One region of the Rothia sp. HMSC065D02 genome, then DNA from elsewhere that is predicted to be linked to it. Evidence: riboswitches for the same ligand, from Rfam matches in the RefSeq annotation. Region 1 holds a riboswitch; each other region holds the start of a gene.

Region 1 (5,952 bases):
TCATGGGCGGTCTGATCGCCGACCAGATTGCGCAGACCATGCAGCGGATGCGTCCCTCGGGCGCCGGCGGAAGCGCCATGAACGCCCCCGCCGTCGGCGGCGAAGGAATGTCCGGCGGTCAGGTTCCCGACTTCCTGCGTGAACCTATCGCCACCGCAATGAACGACTCACTGATGCTAGCGCTGGTTCTGGCAGTTGTGGGCATGGTTGCGTGTCTCTTCTTCGCCAAGCCGGTGGATAAGGGCGCGTGGACATCCGGGCAGAATACGACTGAGCCGCATGCGGAAGCTGATTCGGCACGGGACGGCTCACACTCTTCCGGTGCCGATCCTGATGCGGAGGTGACCGCCTCAACCGAGGCACGCCCCGCAGACGAGACGCAACCGATTTCTTCGGAAAAGGACGCGAAAAATCCTTCTAAGCCATAATTCTATTTGAGGAATATACTATTTGACTAGTATATATAGCCAATGCGGCATATAACCAGCAGGTTATATGCCGCACTGTAGTTTAAGGATATTGGGAGCTATTTTCCTACAATGTTCGCGCTCGCAGGGAACCTTTCTATCAGATTCGGCGCGATACTGCTGCCGGGCACAACCCCCTATGCCGCCTGATCCTCGGTGAACGCATCCGGGTCTACTCGCCCAGTCTGCACGAGCACCTGTGCGATAGCGCCGAGCGCCTCCTCATTCTGAAGCGAAGAAATATCACCCAGCTTATGCCCCTGGTAGAGCTCACCCAGCAGACGGCGGGTAATCTTCCCTGAACGAGTCTTAGGAATATCGGCGACCGCGACCACATCCTTGGGTTTAGCGATAGGGCCAATATGCTCGCGCACATGCTGGGTGAGTGCAGTCTTCAGCTCGTCTTCGGCAAGTGCCCGACCTTCGTCGGTGAGCGTCACATAGGCGACTGCCTGGTGGCCGGTTAGCTCGTCCTCCACGGGGCACACGCCAGCCTCCACCACGGCCGGGTGCGTCACGAGCGCAGACTCAATTTCGATGGTCGAAAGGCGGTGCCCGGAAATGTTGATCACATCGTCGATGCGCCCCAGGATGTACACGTTGCCTTCATCATCGACTTTCGCACCGTCACCGGCGAGGAACCAGCCGCGCGTACCGTAGTGCTTCCAATAGGAATTCAGGTAGCGTTGCGGGTCGCCCCAGACAGTGCGTGCCATGGAAGGGCCGATCTTATCGACCACAATGAAGCCCTGTTTGCCGGGCTCAACGAAGTCACCGTGCTCGTCCACCACGCGCACCGAGACGCCGGGGACTTCGCGGGTGGCGCATCCGGGAAGGGGAGTGCAGTGCGGGGTGCCTTCGGGGAAGGTTCCTTCGGGTGCGAAGGCGGGGTCATGTGGTCGCGGGGAGCAGATGGTCGATCCGGTCTCGGACTGCCACCATGTATCGATAAACGATGCGGTACCCCCACCCACGTGCTTGCGCAGCCACTTCCACGCCTGAGGGTTAATGGATTCGCCCACAGACCCGAGCAGACGCACAGATGAGAAGTCGTATTTTCCGGGTTCGGGGCCGTCAGGAAAAGCCCCCATGAGGGAACGAATCAGGGTTGGAGCGGTGTAATAGTTGGTGACGCCATAGCGTTCGATAACCTCGAAATGGCGGCCATAATGCGGAGTATTGGGGGTACCCTCGAAAATAACCTCGGTAACCCCGTTCACAAGCGGACCATAGATTTCGTAGGTGTGCGCGGTCACCCACGCGAGATCGGCGGTACACCAGTGCACAGTCGATTCAACCTTCGCCGGATCGTTCACGGCAGACAGTTCATCGGGGCGCAGCACCCCGTCTTCATCCACATAGTCCGGCAGCAGATCGTACAGCAGTGCGTGGGTGTATGCGGTCTGCACCAAATACCCTGCCATCGTGTGCACCAGGCCCTTGGGTTTGCCTGTGGTGCCGGAGGTATAGATGATAAACAGCGGGTCTTCGGCATCATGCAGCTCGTACTCATGGGTATCGGGCTGATCGTCCACCAGGTCGTGGTACCAAATATCGCGCCCGGCCGTCCAGGGAACCTGCGCGTGCGCCACGGGGTCTGCGGCGCTTGTACGATCCACCACGATCACGTGCTCGATATTGTTCTCACCTGAGCATGCTTCATCGGCGTTCACCTTCACGGGCACGACCTTGCCGCGGCGGTTCTGCCCGTCGGTGGTGATCAGAACCTTCGCGCCGGTGTCTTCCACCCGGAATTTCAGCGCCTCCGCCGAGAACCCGCCGAACACGAGCGAGTGAATTGCGCCGATGCGCGCGCACGCAAGCGTGAAGATAATGGTTTCGGGAATAACCGGCAGGTAGATTACTACACGGTCGCCTTTACGCACGCCGAGTTTGAGCAGGCCGTTGGCGGCGCGGGCGATGCGTCGCTGCAGTTCGGCGTAGGTGATAGCTTCACGGTCACCGGGTTCACCCTCGAAATAGAGGGCTACTTTGTCGCCGCGGCCTGCCTCCACGTGGCGGTCCACGCAGTTGTAGGCGACGTTGAGTTTGCCGCCTTCGAACCACTTAATCTCGGGTACGGAGTATTCTTCGATGCCCTCAGCATCGGTTCCGATAACCTGCGGTTTGTGGAAGGTGTGTGCGTTGTCCCAGGTCTTGCCCCAGCTTAGGCGCTCGGCTTGTTTTTCCCAGAACGCTACCCGCGCCTCGTCAGATTCGTGCGCGGGGTTGGGGGTGGGTGCTAGAGGATTCGTGAATGAAAAAGGGGAGGGAAGTCCCACAGTATCTCCCATCGGTTGCTGGCGTTAGCACCTTCGGCGTTATGAAGGCGCATGATGCGCCACCGCAGGCGAGGTTGCTGCGACGTCGTCGAGCCAGGTCTCTCGGTCGCTCTAGATGGATTACCAATCTAGTAAACCTTGTAGCTGGCGCAGGTGCAAAGGCATCCCGTCATATTGCGTATGTATGCGCCACGTTCGTAACATTCCGCAATATTGTGCCCTCCGTCCACACCACACCCTATACCGCGAGCAGGTAGGATTTTGTCGACAAGGTAGGATTTTCCTACCTGCTCGGGTCAAAAACCACCTGCTCGCGAACAGTGCAAGAAAAACACTCCCACCGGGATGCGCCTCGTCAAGAGGATTTATCCGGTGGGAGTGCCGTTTACTCACCCAAAATTACCGATTAGTTCTGTTTTTGTGCGTTGGTTGAGCCTTTCGAGGCTCCGTTAGGGTTTTTCTGCCCGGATAACCAGTCGTTAGGATCGATCTGAATGTCGTTACGGACGGTGAAGTCGCTCTCTTGATCCTTGTTTTTCTGGTCACCCGTTGATCCCGTCGAGTTGGACTTTGACTTGTCGCTGGGGGTGCTGGGAGTGCTCGGATCTGGATTCTCAGGTTCGCCAACATGATCGATGGATGCCACAGCCTGCTGACCGGTCAGGTCAATATCGCTCTTGGGGGCACCATTCTCAGGTTCGTAGCGCAGAGTGCCGCTGAGGATCGTCAAGGTGGTGGTCACACCGTAGCGTTCGAGATAGAAATCTTCAAAATGTGTACCGAACTGGCTGGCCAAGATCTGGTTGTAGACCTGAGTTCCGCCGCCATTGTGGCTGGAAGCTACAACATCCTGCTCAAGCTTGATATCAACGTAACCTATCAGCTCATTACCGTTAGAGGTCATCTCGCTGAAGGTACCGTACATAGCACCACCGTTGAAGGCGACGAGCTTAGGGTTATCGCCGTTTTCTGGCGTGGGATTGATGACGAGGGAAACCGCAAAATCGTCAGTATTTTTATTCCAGCCCGGAGGTTCTGCCCCGTCGATCTCGGCCCAGTCGGGGAAAACGAAACGGTGCTCCAAGCGCAGGCGCGCACCGGCGAGTAGGGTAGTGGTGCCCGAGTAGTATGTCTGCTTGCCGTCTTTAGTGGTTGCCTTGGGTGCTGAGAACCAGAAACCTGCACCGCCCCACTTTGCCTTGCCGATGCTGCCGCCGGGGGTAAACTTACCGCCGCCAGCCGAGTAGAGACCACTGGAACCTGCTGGAACATTGGCCTGCTCGTTCTCAACCGGGCCGCTAAATGAATCTAGCCCCAGGAAACTGTTAGTGTCTAGTTCCTGGTGGGTGACGAACGCCTGGGTAAAAATACCGTAGTCAGGGCGTGTGTCATCATACGAAGCCGCATAAGCCGGAACTACAGCGGAAGAAACAATAATTGGGGTTGTCCATGCGGCGCCCGCCAGAACACGACGGCGCGTTAGACCTCCCCGCGTAGATGCGTGGGTCACAATGACTCCTATGAGTGGTTGGGTGAATAAGTGGCGCTCGGATTACACGCCAGTAATAATTTTACGGGATATACCCCAGAAATCCTAAACAATATAAGATAAACATGAAATCTTTACGATAAAACGCTCACTCACCCGGATCTGAGCATCCTCAAATTATGCGGAAGATATGACGTGGGATAAGCCCTGAACCTTCACCAGAGATTGAGATTAATCTCATAACGGCTGATGATGCACGAGAACAAGGTCTTATTCGCTAGCCTTGTATGCTGCCAGCGTGCGGGAACGGGTTATGTTGCCGGAAACCTTTACTTATTCCTGTGATATGGTCCGCTCCCAAAACTTGTTTTATGTCACAGATTTATAAAATTTTACGGTGCTAGGATGCAGGTGAAATCTTATCTATCGGTTATTCATATACAACCGTTCATATACCACTCTCTTGCTCAAACGGCACCACAATGCCACTAATGCGCATCGTCGCATGTGGGAATCTGCCACACCATAGGTTCCCTACCATGAATACCGCTCACTCATAGAAAGATTTCCTCTCGCTCAACACAACGACACAAGGAATATCTCTCATGAAACTACGTACTATAGCGCGCCTGATGCTGGCATTCGTCAGCCTGGTGTTTCTCGTCCCTCTGAATTCCCTGCCCGCCTCGGCAGACACGTTGCCAGTCGCCCCTGGTAACCCGGGTGTCGCCCAGAAGGTGGCTTCACCTGATACTGATGGTGACGGGCTTTCCGACAGCGTGGAAACCAACGGATACGATGCTGATGGTGATGGTAGACCTGAAGTCGATTACAAGAAAATGGGCGCAAATCCCTACCACAAAGACGTATTCGTTGAGATGGACTACATGCCCGGCGAGCTTGCCAGTGAGGAAGAACTGGACCGCATCGTGCAGTCTTTCGCTGACTTGAATGTTACTAACCCTGACGGCAGGGCAGGCGTTAATCTTCACCTAGATGCAGGTTCTGCCCGGAGTGCCAAGTATAACTTGGGAGGCGGCAACCAGGTTCCGCACCAAGTGCTTACCAACAATATGAAGTCTTCTGGGGAATGGGCAAATATCAGGGCTCGTAATTTTGATTCTGCCCGCTACAACAGCGGTTTCGACTACATGATCTGGGGCGATTACTATGTGGATAATGAAACCGGAAATCGAAACTCATCAGGAGTAGGGCTTCTAGGTGCCCCCGGCTTCATGGTGACCGTTGGAAAAACCTATTGGGAAGGAGCCAACAGCGATGTTCGCGTGGGCACTTTTATCCACGAGCTGGGGCACAACCTCAACCTGAAGCACGGCGGTACTGACGAATTCAACGGCAAGCCTCAGTACTACAGCGTGATGAATTACAACTATCAGCTCACTGGCATTCCCAAGGCGGACGGAACCCGATACTTCGGATACCTGCAGCAGGATATGCCGACCCTTAACGAATGGGCACTGAATGAGCGCGACGGCTTTGGCCCCCAAGCGGGCGAATACCTGTATACGCACAAAGATAAAAATGGGAAAGACGTTACTCAACCCGCAAATCAACCCATCGATTTCAACCGGAACGGCGTTATTGATAATTCTCCGGTCTCGGTAGATCTCAATGGCGACGGGATACTAAATGAGCTAACTGCTCTCAGTGATCTGAAGAAGCTCAACTTTGATATGACGCCTACTCAGGCTGG
Region 2 (5,952 bases), on a different contig from region 1:
CTACCTGCTGCGTCCTTTGACACGCATGAGGGTGCGGCGGCCGCTCTTGTTTGCTTTGGTAAATCGACGGTTTTGCTCGCGGTACGCACGCTCATCTGCACGCAGGCGCTGATTTTCAGATTCGCGGCGCATCCGCTGGTAACGGTCGAAGCGCTCGGCATCCAAAAGTCCGGAACCGAGAGCCTCACGCACCGCGCATCCAGGTTCGCTGCGATGCGCACAATCCGTATAGCGGCATTTAGCGGCAAGAACCGAAATATCCGTAAAAGTCTCGTCGATGGCGTGAGGATCAGTTGTCGCTGCCAGTGCACGAACACCTGGCGTATCAATGACCACAGCATGTTTACCCACGAGCATGTGGCGAGAAGTTGTGGTGTGCCTGCCCTTGCCGTCGGAGGCACGAACGCCTGAGACAACCTGCGGGATCGTCCCAGGCGCACCGCTAAAATACGTGTCTCCGAGCATCGTATTCACAAGTGTAGATTTTCCTGCACCGCTACGCCCCAGTAAAACTGCCGTTTTGCCGGTTAGGGATGCGTAGAAATCCGCAATACTCGCCGGCGAATCCACACTGACCGCGTGAACTGCATCTACATCGCGGCCTAAGGAGCTGCGGTAGTCCTCAAATGCATCTGCGGAACATAAATCGGTTTTTGTTAGCACTAGAACCGCTTCACACATGCTGGAGCGTGCCAGTGCCACGTACCGTTCGATGCGTCCCACCGAAGGCTCGGGGAATACTGGCTCCACAATGCATAGCGCATCAACATTCGCTGCTACCGGCTGCGCAGTTGAGATGCGCGTAGCACTCGGGCGGTCCAGGTAAGTGCGGCGCGGCAGAATAGCGAGCAGGACGGTGTGGTCTGGGTGCGCGTCAAGCAAAACCCAGTCACCAACGACTGGAAGACTCTCGGTCTCGTCATCATGCGGGGCAGTGGAGAGTGTCACCGAAAACGTACGCAAAGGTACGGCAGAGTCCGGGGCATCCGGGAAAGGAGCACCTATGGCCTCGAACCGGGTGCGGTGGATCGTGCTGACTCGGGCGATCGCGAGTTCGTGAAGATCGAGATTATCAGCGTAGGCGGCGGCTACAGCTTGCCCGTGCCAGAGGGCATCGTAGCCCAAAGACATAAGAGTAAAAGTAGACATTAAAATCCTCAAAATCTTGAGTAGTTACTGCCTCGCGAACAGATAGGATCTGACTGAGCAGGTAGAAAAACCCTACCTGCTCGGGACAAAAACCACCTGCTCGCGAGAAGGGAAAGGTTATAGCAGATTCGTGCGTGCACCCGAGCGGATGCGTCGCGCAGCGGCATGTACTAGGACAAGCCCCGCGAGTGCCCAAAGTACACAGACTAACACCTCAGTCACGACTGTTGAATCCACCAACCCAGAGGAGCCACTCACCAAAGCAATCGTTCGTCCGCCGGGAACCAACGTACACAATGCCGCCAGCCACACAGGGTATGCATCTATCGGCACAATCACGCCCGCGCTGATAGGCAGAAGCGCTCCCAAGATAGTTCCTCCCAGGTATGGGTCCGAGAGATACAGCCCCAGCCCAGCGGCGAAAACACCCAGACATACGCCTGCCATGAGAGCCAGGGGTAAGAGCGTCACAGAACGCACAAGCATGGACAGGCTGCCTTCAAGGGAACCACCGAAACCGGCATAGGCAGCTGCAACACCCAGGTTCGTGATGCCAGTGATCAGAGCCAAAAGCACGGGCATTGCAGAGACTCCCAGCCAATAAGCCGCATCAAACCGTCGAACGGTGCACACCTGCTCGAACACTCCCAGCCAGCGGTCGGTCGCCGCGCGTGCCACAACACCGGCCGCCACACCGAGTACCACGCTTGCCAGGGCAGAGGCGCATGCGATCCGCACAGGATCAGGTGCGGAAAGATCGCGTCCTAGTAGAACGCTGAACAGCACGCTCAGCCCCGGTACGATCACGAGGGTGCTGAGTGCCGTACCAACTGTGGCGAAGGTGATAGATGAAGACCATCCAACTTTGGCGGTACTGTTCAGACGATAGAGAAAGTTCGTTCGTTTAAACATCGCAGCCTCCTAGATTGCGCCCAAAGTGCCATGCACCGTTGCCGCGCGCAGTGCTCGCCTACCCAACAGATATGCCGCGAGCATCCAGAAGGCTGTGACCGCACAGGTTTGCACTACCACGCCCAGAAAGTCACCGAATGAGTTCATAGGCATCTGCCCAAGCAGAACCTTCACGGGTGTCTGAATCGGAATCAACGTGCCGAGCGCATCAAGCCATGCAGGCGCGGAACTCTCGGTAAAAAGCACCCCTGAAGCCACGAAAACCGGCACGAGCAGCAGCTCCTCATAGGCGATAGCGTTCGGGGTCGCCACAAAGAACCCTGCAATCACAAAGGTCACCGCCAGACACGAGACCCACAGCAGCGGAAGACCCACCAGATAGCGTGCACCCACCTGAGTAAAATCCGTGAAATCCACCGAGAAGGTGCACAGCGCCCAGAAAACCCAGGCCAATGGCAGGGCAGCAAGCCCAAAAATGGAGGCAGTTGAGACCACCGCTGCGAGCGCACGCAGCGGGTTCACGGCACCATTGAGCAGATACACGAACGTTCCCCGGTAGCGCTCAAAGTTGAGGATCCCGGCGGCAACAATGCACATGTTCCAGGTACCGATAATGCCTGCGCGAGTCCAGGCGAGGGTCGCATCTACTGGCCAGGCACCGGCGGCGAGCGCCTGTAGGGACGTTGCTCCAAAGGTACTCAGCAGTAGCAGCTGCAGGAAGTAGGGAACCGTGAGAAATTGGCGCAGGGAAAAGGATACCAGATGAAGCTGCCGGTTCATCGTTTCAGTCCTTCCGCCATGGCCAGATATGCCTCTTCGAGGGTGGCTGGGCGAGTATACAGCGGTGTGAGCATCTGAACCTCACACTCAGCGAGAATACGGGTCAGCAGAGCCTCGGCGTGTTCGGTACTGAAGGGGTGCGGCTTTTCCGAAACAGAACGTTCATTCCAGTAAACGGTGATCTCCCACTCGCTGCCGCGCGGGGTCAGCAACAGTGTTCCTGCATCGCCCAAAGACCGGGCAAGTTCTTGAAGCACCGGCCCGGCATTCGCACCCACACGCCCCACGGTGGTAGCGGAGATCCCGGCATGCGCAGTAATATCCGCCACCGTGCCCGAAACCGCTACACGACCGGCCCCGATGACCGTGACCCGATGCGCTAACTCCTCAATCTCGCCCAGCAGATGGCTCGTGAGTAAAATAGCGGTGCCGTCATCAGCGAGGGAGCGAATCAACTGGCGTATTGTCAGTGAAATATCTGGGTCAAGCCCGTTCGTCGGCTCATCCAAAAGCAGCAGTTTTGGCTCGCCCAGCAGTGCCCGCGCGATGTGCAGACGTTGTTTCATACCGCGGGAAAACTCTTGTACCTTCTTCGCGGCGACATCTGCAAGATCGACCCGTTCCAAAGCGCTCGCCACCTGGGTACGGCGTTTGCGCGCGCTAACTCCGGCAAGGTCGGCAAAGAAGAGAAGATTATCGCGGGCGGATGCTCGCGGATAGAACCCGGTATCCCCGCCGAGTACAAGCCCTAGGGATGCGCGCGCACGCTGGGGGTGCGCAAGCGCATCCACCCCGTCGATGCGCACAGTTCCGCTCGTGGGAGTCAGCAGTGTTGCGCACATCTGCACAACCGTTGTTTTCCCCGCTCCATTGGGACCGAGCAGAGCATTAATTTCGCCGGAACTTATGCTGAGTGAAACATTATCGACAGCGGTGAAAGCGCGTTCACCCTTGCCAAAGGTGCGGCATAGCTGTGCCGCGTCAAGAATTGTAGACATTGTGATAAAACCTTGCGGTGCTTAGTCACCCGAAGCCTCTTGAGCATGGTGTTCGCACGCCTGCAATACGTGGGACGGGTGAGATGAATAGTCGTGAGAGAGGCACTTCTTAGTGCCTGAATAATCCCAAGCCACCGACTGCAGATGCGGAAGGTATAACAATAAAACCCTCAGAACTTTGGTGTCCCAAGCGCTCACTATGCGCTTCTGAAATGTATCGAACCAAAGCAGGGTTATTTCTAAAATTTTTAGAGCCCACCATCTGGGCGGGCATTCCGCGAGCCGGTGCGACTTTAGCGGGAGGTCATACCTCATCACTCCTAGATTCAAGGTTTCAATCAGTGTAGCATGGCTCACGATTGCCTACACTGATGGTAATTTAGCGACGGCTAACGGCAGATCACATGGCTTTAGCGGTTCGGGTACAACATAGGCACGGTCACAAGCGCATAAGTATTGGTGTTTCTCCCAAAACAATAGGCTGTCGTGAAAACAGTTCATAAAACGTCATCTTTGCAACAATGCGCCGAAAATACGCATCCCGCTTGACCATGTGCGCTTCCTATGAAACTCTAGATGCAGGTCATGAGAGCCAGTGATAAGCCCCAGCTAGCTGGCCGGCAACCCTCCTCCGCGGTGGGGTGCCCTGGGTGAGGACCAGGCGTTGAACACAAAGTACAACGCAAGCGCGGGACCGATGTGCCCGATTCTGGTACATCGTTTTTTCGTTTGCAGAGAAGAAAGCCTAAGAGCTCTGTACCGAAATCGGCATGCGGCCCCCTGAACTATTACAAGGAGCTTCGCATGAGCAACACTACAGTCCCGACTCCCGCCAACCCCGCCGGTTGGAAATTTGAAACCCGCCAGATTCACGCGGGGCAGGCACCGGATGCTGCAACGGGAGCTCGGGCGTTACCTATCTACCAGACCACCTCGTTCGTTTTCGAGAACGCAGAACAGGCCGCTAACCGTTTTGCTCTCACAGAGCTTGGGCCTATCTATACCCGTCTGAACAACCCCACCCAAGAGGTTATCGAAAACCGCATCGCATCCCTTGAAGGGGGAGTGGGCGCGCTTTTGCTGGCCTCAGGCCAAGCGGCTATTACCTATGCGATTCTCAACATTGCGGGCGCGGGCGACCATATCGTGGCTTCCCCATCGATTTATGGGGGAACCTACAACCTACTTAAATACACGCTTGCCGACCTCGGCGTTGAAACTACGTTTGTTGAAAACCCGGACGACCTGCAGCAATGGCGCGATGCGGTTCGCCCCAACACGAAACTCTTCTACGGAGAAACCGTACCTAACCCCCGGAATGATGTGCTCGACATCGAGCCTATCGCCCAGATCGCCCACGACAATGGCGTTCCCCTAATCGTTGATAACACTGTTCCCACCCCATATCTGGTGCGCCCCATCGAATTTGGTGCGGATGTTGTAATCCATTCCGCCACAAAATATCTGGGTGGGCACGGCACCTCAATCGGCGGCGTTATCGTGGACTCCGGGAATTTCGACTATGGAGCCAATCCCGAAAAGTTCCCCAAGTTCAACGAACCTGCCCCCGGTTACCACGGTCTAGTTTATGCCCGTGACTTGGGCAAAGACTCCGCTTTTGGTGCGAACCTTTCCTATATTCTCAAGGCGCGGGTTTCGCTTCTGCGCGACACCGGGGCGGCGATCTCTCCAACCAACGCCTTCAACATTGGTATCGGTCTGGAGACTCTTTCCCTGCGCATCGAACGCCATATCGAGAACGCGACCAAGGTCGCAAACTGGTTGGAGGAGCATCCGCTGGTCGATCAGGTGATCTGGGCCGGTCTGCCTTCCTCGCCCTGGTACGAGCGAGCCCAGAAGTACCTGCCGAAGGGGCCGGGCGCCGTCGTGGGATTCACCCTCAAAGACGCCGACCTGGAACAGACTCGCACCTTTGTGGATGCTCTGCAGCTGCATTCCAATGTGGCGAATATCGGCGATGTACGTTCGCTTGTTATTCATCCCGCATCCACCACCCACTCGCAGCTTTCCGAGGAAGAGCTAGAGGCAATTGGGGTGAGCAAAAACTTTGTGCGCCTCGCCGTAGGGATCGAGAATATTGACGATATTATCG
Region 3 (5,952 bases), on a different contig from region 1:
CGTGAGCAGGTGGTTTTCGGCACGAGCAGGTCGGAAAATCCTACCTATTCGGCAAAATCCTACCTGCTCGCGTCCTAGCGAAGCCTCGCGTCTACCGAGTAGCCGCAAACGGGTATGCGGCACCCGAGATAACGCCCGCCTCCACGTCTTCCAGGGTTTTGCCGCGGGTCTCGGGCAGGTTACGCCACATGAGCACGGCAATTAGCACGTTCACCACCATGAACCCGAAGAATGAGCCGGTCAGTCCCAGTGCACCCAGAATGACCGGGAATACGAGGGAAAGCAGACCGTTCATCATCCACCCGCAAAATGCGGAAAGGCCCATGCCTACCGCCCGCACCCGAAGCGGGAACAGCTCGCTCATCAGCACCCATGTCGAAACGTTCAGGCAGGTCTGCATCGACCCCACGAACCCAACCACAAGCGCCAGAATAATATAGGGACGCGCGGGGCTGCCCTCCGGCAGGAGCATAGACGCTACCCCGATCAGCAGGTGGAAAAACGCGGTCAGCGAATACCCAGCGATCACCATCGTGCGGCGGTTCACGCGCTCCATCATGCGCAGCGAAAAGATTGAGCCGACCACGGCGATAGCGCCCGGCGCGATATTCGCAATGAGAGCCGAACCCTCGTCAAATCCGGCCTCTTTGAGCACCTTAATGCCGTAGTACATGATCGAGTTGATACCTGTGAGTTGCTGCCCGGCACCCACCAAAATACCGACCAGCAGAATCCGCACAAACCATTTTTCACGTAGGATTTTACCCGTGCTGCCCCTAGCCTTCGTACCGATTTGGGTGCGGGTTTCCTCAAGTGAACGCGCGATGTCCGCAATTTCGGCATCGGCACGTTCGGCGGGGCGGATGCGCCGCATAATAGCGCGCGCATCCTCGGTGCGCCCCTGGGCGATAAGCCAGCGTGGGGATTCGGGCATGCGCAGCATACCGATGAAAAGCGCGAGCGCAGGCAGAGCGCAAACGGCGAACATCCACCGCCATACGCTGTCGTGTTCACCCCAGAGGTTGCCAATGATGGCATTCACGATGAACGCTGCGAGCTGCCCGCCGACGACCATGAGTTCGTTACGCCCGGAGAGTGATCCGCGAATTTCGTAGGGTGCAAGTTCGGCGAGGAATACAGGCACAACTGCGGATGCGCCTCCCACAGCGAGCCCGAGCATCGTGCGGCCCATCAACAGTACAGCAATGCTGGGGGTGAAAACGCATGCGAGCGCGCCCGAGATGAAGAGGATTGAGAGTCCGATGATGGTTTTGCGTCGCCCGATGGCATCTGAGATACGCCCGGTGACCATGGCTCCGAGGGCGGCAGCGAAGGCGAGGGAGCCTGTGACCCAGCCTTGAATGGTGTTGTCCATGCCGAGTTCGCGGCTCATGGGGTCGAGGGCACCGTTGATAACGCCGGTGTCGTACCCGAAGAGGAGCCCGCCGAAGGTTGCCACCAGCGCGATAACGCCTAGGCGGCGTGTGTGTGCGCCCTGCCCGAGCGGGGGTAGTGCACTGGCGCGATTCGGCGGCTCGGTGGTGATGCTCATGCGGATATTTTTGTCTTTCATGAGGGTCTTGTACGGCACAGGTTGAGAGACCGCACAGTCTTTAAACGCTTGCTGGCTTGGGTATATTCCCGATTAGTTATATTCCCATTTGGCTATATTCGCAGTGGCGAAGGAGGTTGTTAGAAAAGTGCAATGCTTTCAGGCGCTGGGAAAATCTCGTTGAGCCGCGCCAGTTCTTCATCGTTGAAACGCACGCTTGCGGCCTGCGCGTTTGCGCGTACCTGGTCGGGGGTGGTTGCCCCGGCGATCACGCTGGCGACGGGGTTCTGCTGTTTGAGCCAAGAGATGGATGCTTGAACCTCAGAGATCCCCAGATCGACGCAGAATTCGCGGTAGGCATCGAGTTGTTCCCAATCGGCTTGCGCGAGTACCTGCGCTTTGGAGTGCGACAGACGTGACCCTGCAGGGATGCCGTCGCGGCGGTATTTTCCGGTCAAAAGCCCGTTGGCGAGCGGGAAATACGGGAGAACCCCGAGCCCGAAGTGGCGGGCGGCGGGAAGAATTTCGAGTTCGGCACGGCGATCCAGCAGGTTGTAGTGGTTTTCGGCGGCGATAAACCGCTCAGTGCCGAGTTCGCGGGCGAGGTGCTCGGCGTGGGCAAGCTGCCACCCCGCAAAGTTGGAGTGCCCTAGGTAACGCACCTTTCCGCTGGTCACGAGCGTGTCGAGAGCAGATAGGGTCTCTTCCAGCGGGGTGTTCTGGTCGGGGCTGTGGTAGAAATACAGGTCAATGTACTCGGTTCCCAGGCGGCGCAGTGAACCTTCGACGGCACGTATGATGTATCGGCGTGAGCCGCGCGCATCCCAGTCGTTGCCGTTGAGGGTACCAGTAGGGAGCCCAAATTTGGTGACGATGATCAGGTCATTGCGGTTGAGGTTGAGTTCGCGCATCGCGGTACCGAACATGGTTTCTGACAGCCCGGGTTCGGCGCCGTATAGGTCGGCAATATCGAAGAAGCCGATGCCCGCCTCGACTGCGGCGGCGATCACGGCGTTGGTGCCTTCCTGAGTTTGAGTGGGGGTGCCGGGGCGTCCCAGGTTGTTGCAGCCGATACCGACAGAGGGCACGACCAGCCCGGAGTTACCCAGGCGTGCATATGCGGGAGATTCGATGCGTTCCATACGTTTACTCTACCGTGTTTGACAGTACATGGTCGCAACATGACGTTCACGGCGCTCTGCAATTCTCCCGCGAGCAGATAGTTTCGTGACGAGCGGATAACATTCCGCTACTGTTCGTCGAAATATTATCTGCTTGCGGCCAAACTTGCGGCCAAATCAGGTGGAGGTTTCAACGCGCTGACCCGCACCGCCGCGAACCCGTATGACGTATTGTTTCGCCGCATCCCACAAATATTAAGCGGTTATGACCGCTCGACGACATGTGCTGACATATTCTTGCTGGCACCGCGCATCCTGCCTAGAATAGGAACGTTATCTATCCAGAGCGACCGAGAGATCTGGCTCTTAGACGTCGCAGCAACCTCGCCAGCCTCCACCCATGGGGTGGACGGACAAGGTGCTCCCGCCAGAACCGATAGAAGTGAATTCCCTTCGCGTCTTGCTAAGATTTGGCGTACCTTCGGGCACGCTTCTATCGGGTGAACACGGAGGAATGAAAATGACGACAGTTCACCCGGCTCTTTCTTACGAGCTGTATCCGCCACGGTCGCACGCAAGCTGCGATTCCCTGCTCAAAACCATTGCCGAGCTTGAGCAAACCAACCCGGATTATGTTTCCGTTACCTATTCGGGCGATGCGCAGCGCCGCCAAAAGACGCTGGCTCTGCTCGATCACTTGGTGCATGAAACCTCGCTGAATCCGCTGGCGCATCTAATCTGCGTGGGGCATTCCGTGGCCGATTTGGAACGCTCGGTTCGTCTGATTCTGGGGCTTGGAGTACGCGGGTTCTTGGCGCTGCGCGGCGATATTCCACCCGAAAACACGCGCTCGCTTGAGCTGCCTTTTGCCCGCTACCTGGTGGAGCTGATTCGCAGGGTGGAACGTGAGGATTTCGCGCATCTTGCTGCGGGGAAGGTGTCGATTGGGGTTGCGGCATACCCGCATAAGCACCCCGAGTCTTCCTCGCTTCTTCAAGACATTGAGATTCTGCTTTCAAAGCAGCGTGCCGGGGCGGATTTCGCCATCACCCAGGTTTTCTTTGAGACCGAGCGCTATTCGGGGCTGGTGGATGCGGCGCGCCTTGCCGGGGTGGAGATGCCCATTATCCCCGGTATTATGCCCGTTACCTCGCTGACTCGGCTGACGAAGCTGTGCGAGCTTGCCGGGCTTGAAGTACCGCGCGAGCTGGCGCATCGCCTGGAAACCGCGAGTGAGCCGCGCGAGATGCACCGCATCGGCGTGGAACATGCGCTCGACCAATGTCGCAAGGTGCTTGATGCTGGCGCCCCCGGCCTGCATTTCTTCACATTTAACGAGCATGAGGCTGTGCTGGACGTCCTCGAAGAACTCGACGTTCCGCGCTACTCGAACCGTTTCAAACTCCCCCTAAGCGATCTTCAATACCTCTAAACTCCCCTTTTATTTGACACCCTCCCACAGTAAGGAACTAGGATGACCCACACCCCATTCCCCGCAGCAACCATCGTCGGTTACCCCCGCGTGGGCCGTTTCCGCGAGCTGAAGAAGGCACAGGAAGCGTTCTGGAAAGGCAAAATCACACAGGATGAACTGCGCCAGGCGGCCGCAGATGTGCAGCGCACCTACTATGACCGTGTGATCGAGCGCGGTCTTAGCGCAACCGATTCGTCTATCCCGGCGACTTTCTCGTACTACGATCAGGTGCTCGATGCCGTGCGCCTTTTCACCCTCGTGCCCAAGCGTCTTGCCGACGCCAAGGATGCGCGCGGCCTGCTCGATCTGCCCGGGTACTTTGCTCTAGCGCGCGGCACCGAGACGCTGCCTCCGCTGGAGATGACGAAATGGTTCGATACGAACTACCACTACCTGGTGCCCGAGATCGGTCCGGATACCGAGATCAAGCTGAATCTTGAAGCTATTGACGAGCAGCTTGAAGTCGCCAAGGAACATGGGGTGACGGTGCGCCCGCAGCTGGTCGGCCCGCTCACCCTGCTTCTCGGGGCAAAAGCCGAACAGGGTTCGCCCGAAGGGTTCACACCGCTGGATCGCCTGGACGATTTCGTGAAAGCCTACCAGCAGGTGCTCGCCGAACTGGCAGCACGCGGCGTGCAGTGGGTGCAGCTCGACGAACCCGGCCTGACCGTGGACCGCGACATTCCCAACGCCAAAATCGCCGAATTGGCGTGTAAAACTTACACCGCGTTGGCAGCCGAAACGAACCGCCCCGCAATCCTGGTGACAAGCCCCTACGGCAATCTGCGCGAGAACCTGCCCGCACTGTTAGACACCGGTATTGAGGCGCTGCATCTCGATCTGGTTTCCACGCTCTACGATGCCGAGGCGCTGACCGCCTTCAAAGACTCCGGCGTAACCCTGGTGGCGGGTGCCATTAACGGGCGCAATATTTGGCGCGCCGACCTGCGAGCGCTCCTGCACGCACTCCAGAACATTAACGGCGGTGCGGCGGCGGTTGCGTCCTCAACCTCGCTGCAGCATGTGCCGCACGATCTTGACCTTGAAGACCCTGCCGATGTGCCCGTAGACGGTCTGGCTTTTGCCGACCAGAAAGTCGCCGAGATCGTGACTCTTGCCCGCGGTCTTGCCGACGGTGAGTCTGCGGTTGAGGCAGAGTTGAAGACCGCCGACGAAGCGCTAGCACGTTTCACAGCGGATCCGCGTAAGCATAATGCGGCAATCCGTGAGCGTGCCGCATCCGTGAAACCGCAGGATTTTGAGCGTCCCGAACTGAAGACCCGCCGGGATGCCCAAGCCGATCTGAATCTGCCGAAGCTGCCGACCACAACCATTGGTTCGTTCCCGCAGACCGGCGATATTCGCCGCCACCGTGCAGAGGCACGTGCCGGTAAAATCACGCAGCAGCAGCTTGACGAGTTCCTGCGTGAAGAGATCGCCTCCGTTATTAAACTCCAGGAAGATTTGGGCCTGGATGTGCTCGTGCACGGCGAGGCCGAACGTAACGACATGGTGCAGTACTTCGCCGAAAATTTCGATGGTTTCGCCACGACGAAGCACGGCTGGGTGCAGTCCTATGGTTCACGCTGCACCCGCCCATCGGTGCTGTTCGGCGATGTGAAACGCTCAGGTGAAGGGCTGCGCGGCGAGGCCGTGACCGTGCCCTGGATTTCCTACGCCCAGTCGCTCACCGATCGTCCCGTTAAGGGCATGCTGACCGGCCCGGTGACTATTCTGGCTTGGTCGTTCGTGCGTGATGACCAGCCGCGCGAGGAAACCGCGAATCAGGTTGCATTGGCGCTCGC

What was found. A riboswitch is a leader RNA that binds a small molecule or an ion and turns the genes downstream of it on or off. The one in region 1 is predicted to bind S-adenosylmethionine.
Region 2: another riboswitch for S-adenosylmethionine. It lies ahead of HMPREF3016_RS03555 (bifunctional o-acetylhomoserine/o-acetylserine sulfhydrylase); the one in region 1 lies ahead of HMPREF3016_RS00840 (AMP-binding protein).
Region 3: another riboswitch for S-adenosylmethionine. It lies ahead of HMPREF3016_RS03020 (methylenetetrahydrofolate reductase); the one in region 1 lies ahead of HMPREF3016_RS00840 (AMP-binding protein).

What each region holds. Positions count from the first base shown of each region.
Region 1 covers NZ_KV820061.1:6,516-12,467, forward strand. The annotation lists gene HMPREF3016_RS00835 (MFS transporter) at 1-428, shown strand, start outside; gene HMPREF3016_RS00840 (AMP-binding protein) at 605-2,749, opposite strand; SAM riboswitch class I at 2,755-2,871, opposite strand; gene HMPREF3016_RS00845 (hypothetical protein) at 3,156-4,259, opposite strand; gene HMPREF3016_RS00850 (zinc metalloprotease) at 4,844-5,952, shown strand, end outside.
Region 2 covers NZ_KV820082.1:4,554-10,505, forward strand. The annotation lists gene rsgA (ribosome small subunit-dependent GTPase A) at 1-1,149, opposite strand; gene HMPREF3016_RS03535 (ABC transporter) at 1,267-2,061, opposite strand; gene HMPREF3016_RS03540 (hypothetical protein) at 2,071-2,841, opposite strand; gene HMPREF3016_RS03545 (ABC transporter ATP-binding protein) at 2,838-3,839, opposite strand; SAM riboswitch class IV at 4,421-4,534, shown strand; gene HMPREF3016_RS03555 (bifunctional o-acetylhomoserine/o-acetylserine sulfhydrylase) at 4,644-5,952, shown strand, end outside.
Region 3 covers NZ_KV820076.1:124,886-130,837, reverse strand. The annotation lists gene HMPREF3016_RS03030 (sugar porter family MFS transporter) at 92-1,573, opposite strand; gene HMPREF3016_RS03025 (aldo/keto reductase) at 1,693-2,694, opposite strand; SAM riboswitch class I at 3,008-3,116, shown strand; gene HMPREF3016_RS03020 (methylenetetrahydrofolate reductase) at 3,194-4,105, shown strand; gene metE (5-methyltetrahydropteroyltriglutamate--homocysteine S-methyltransferase) at 4,148-5,952, shown strand, end outside.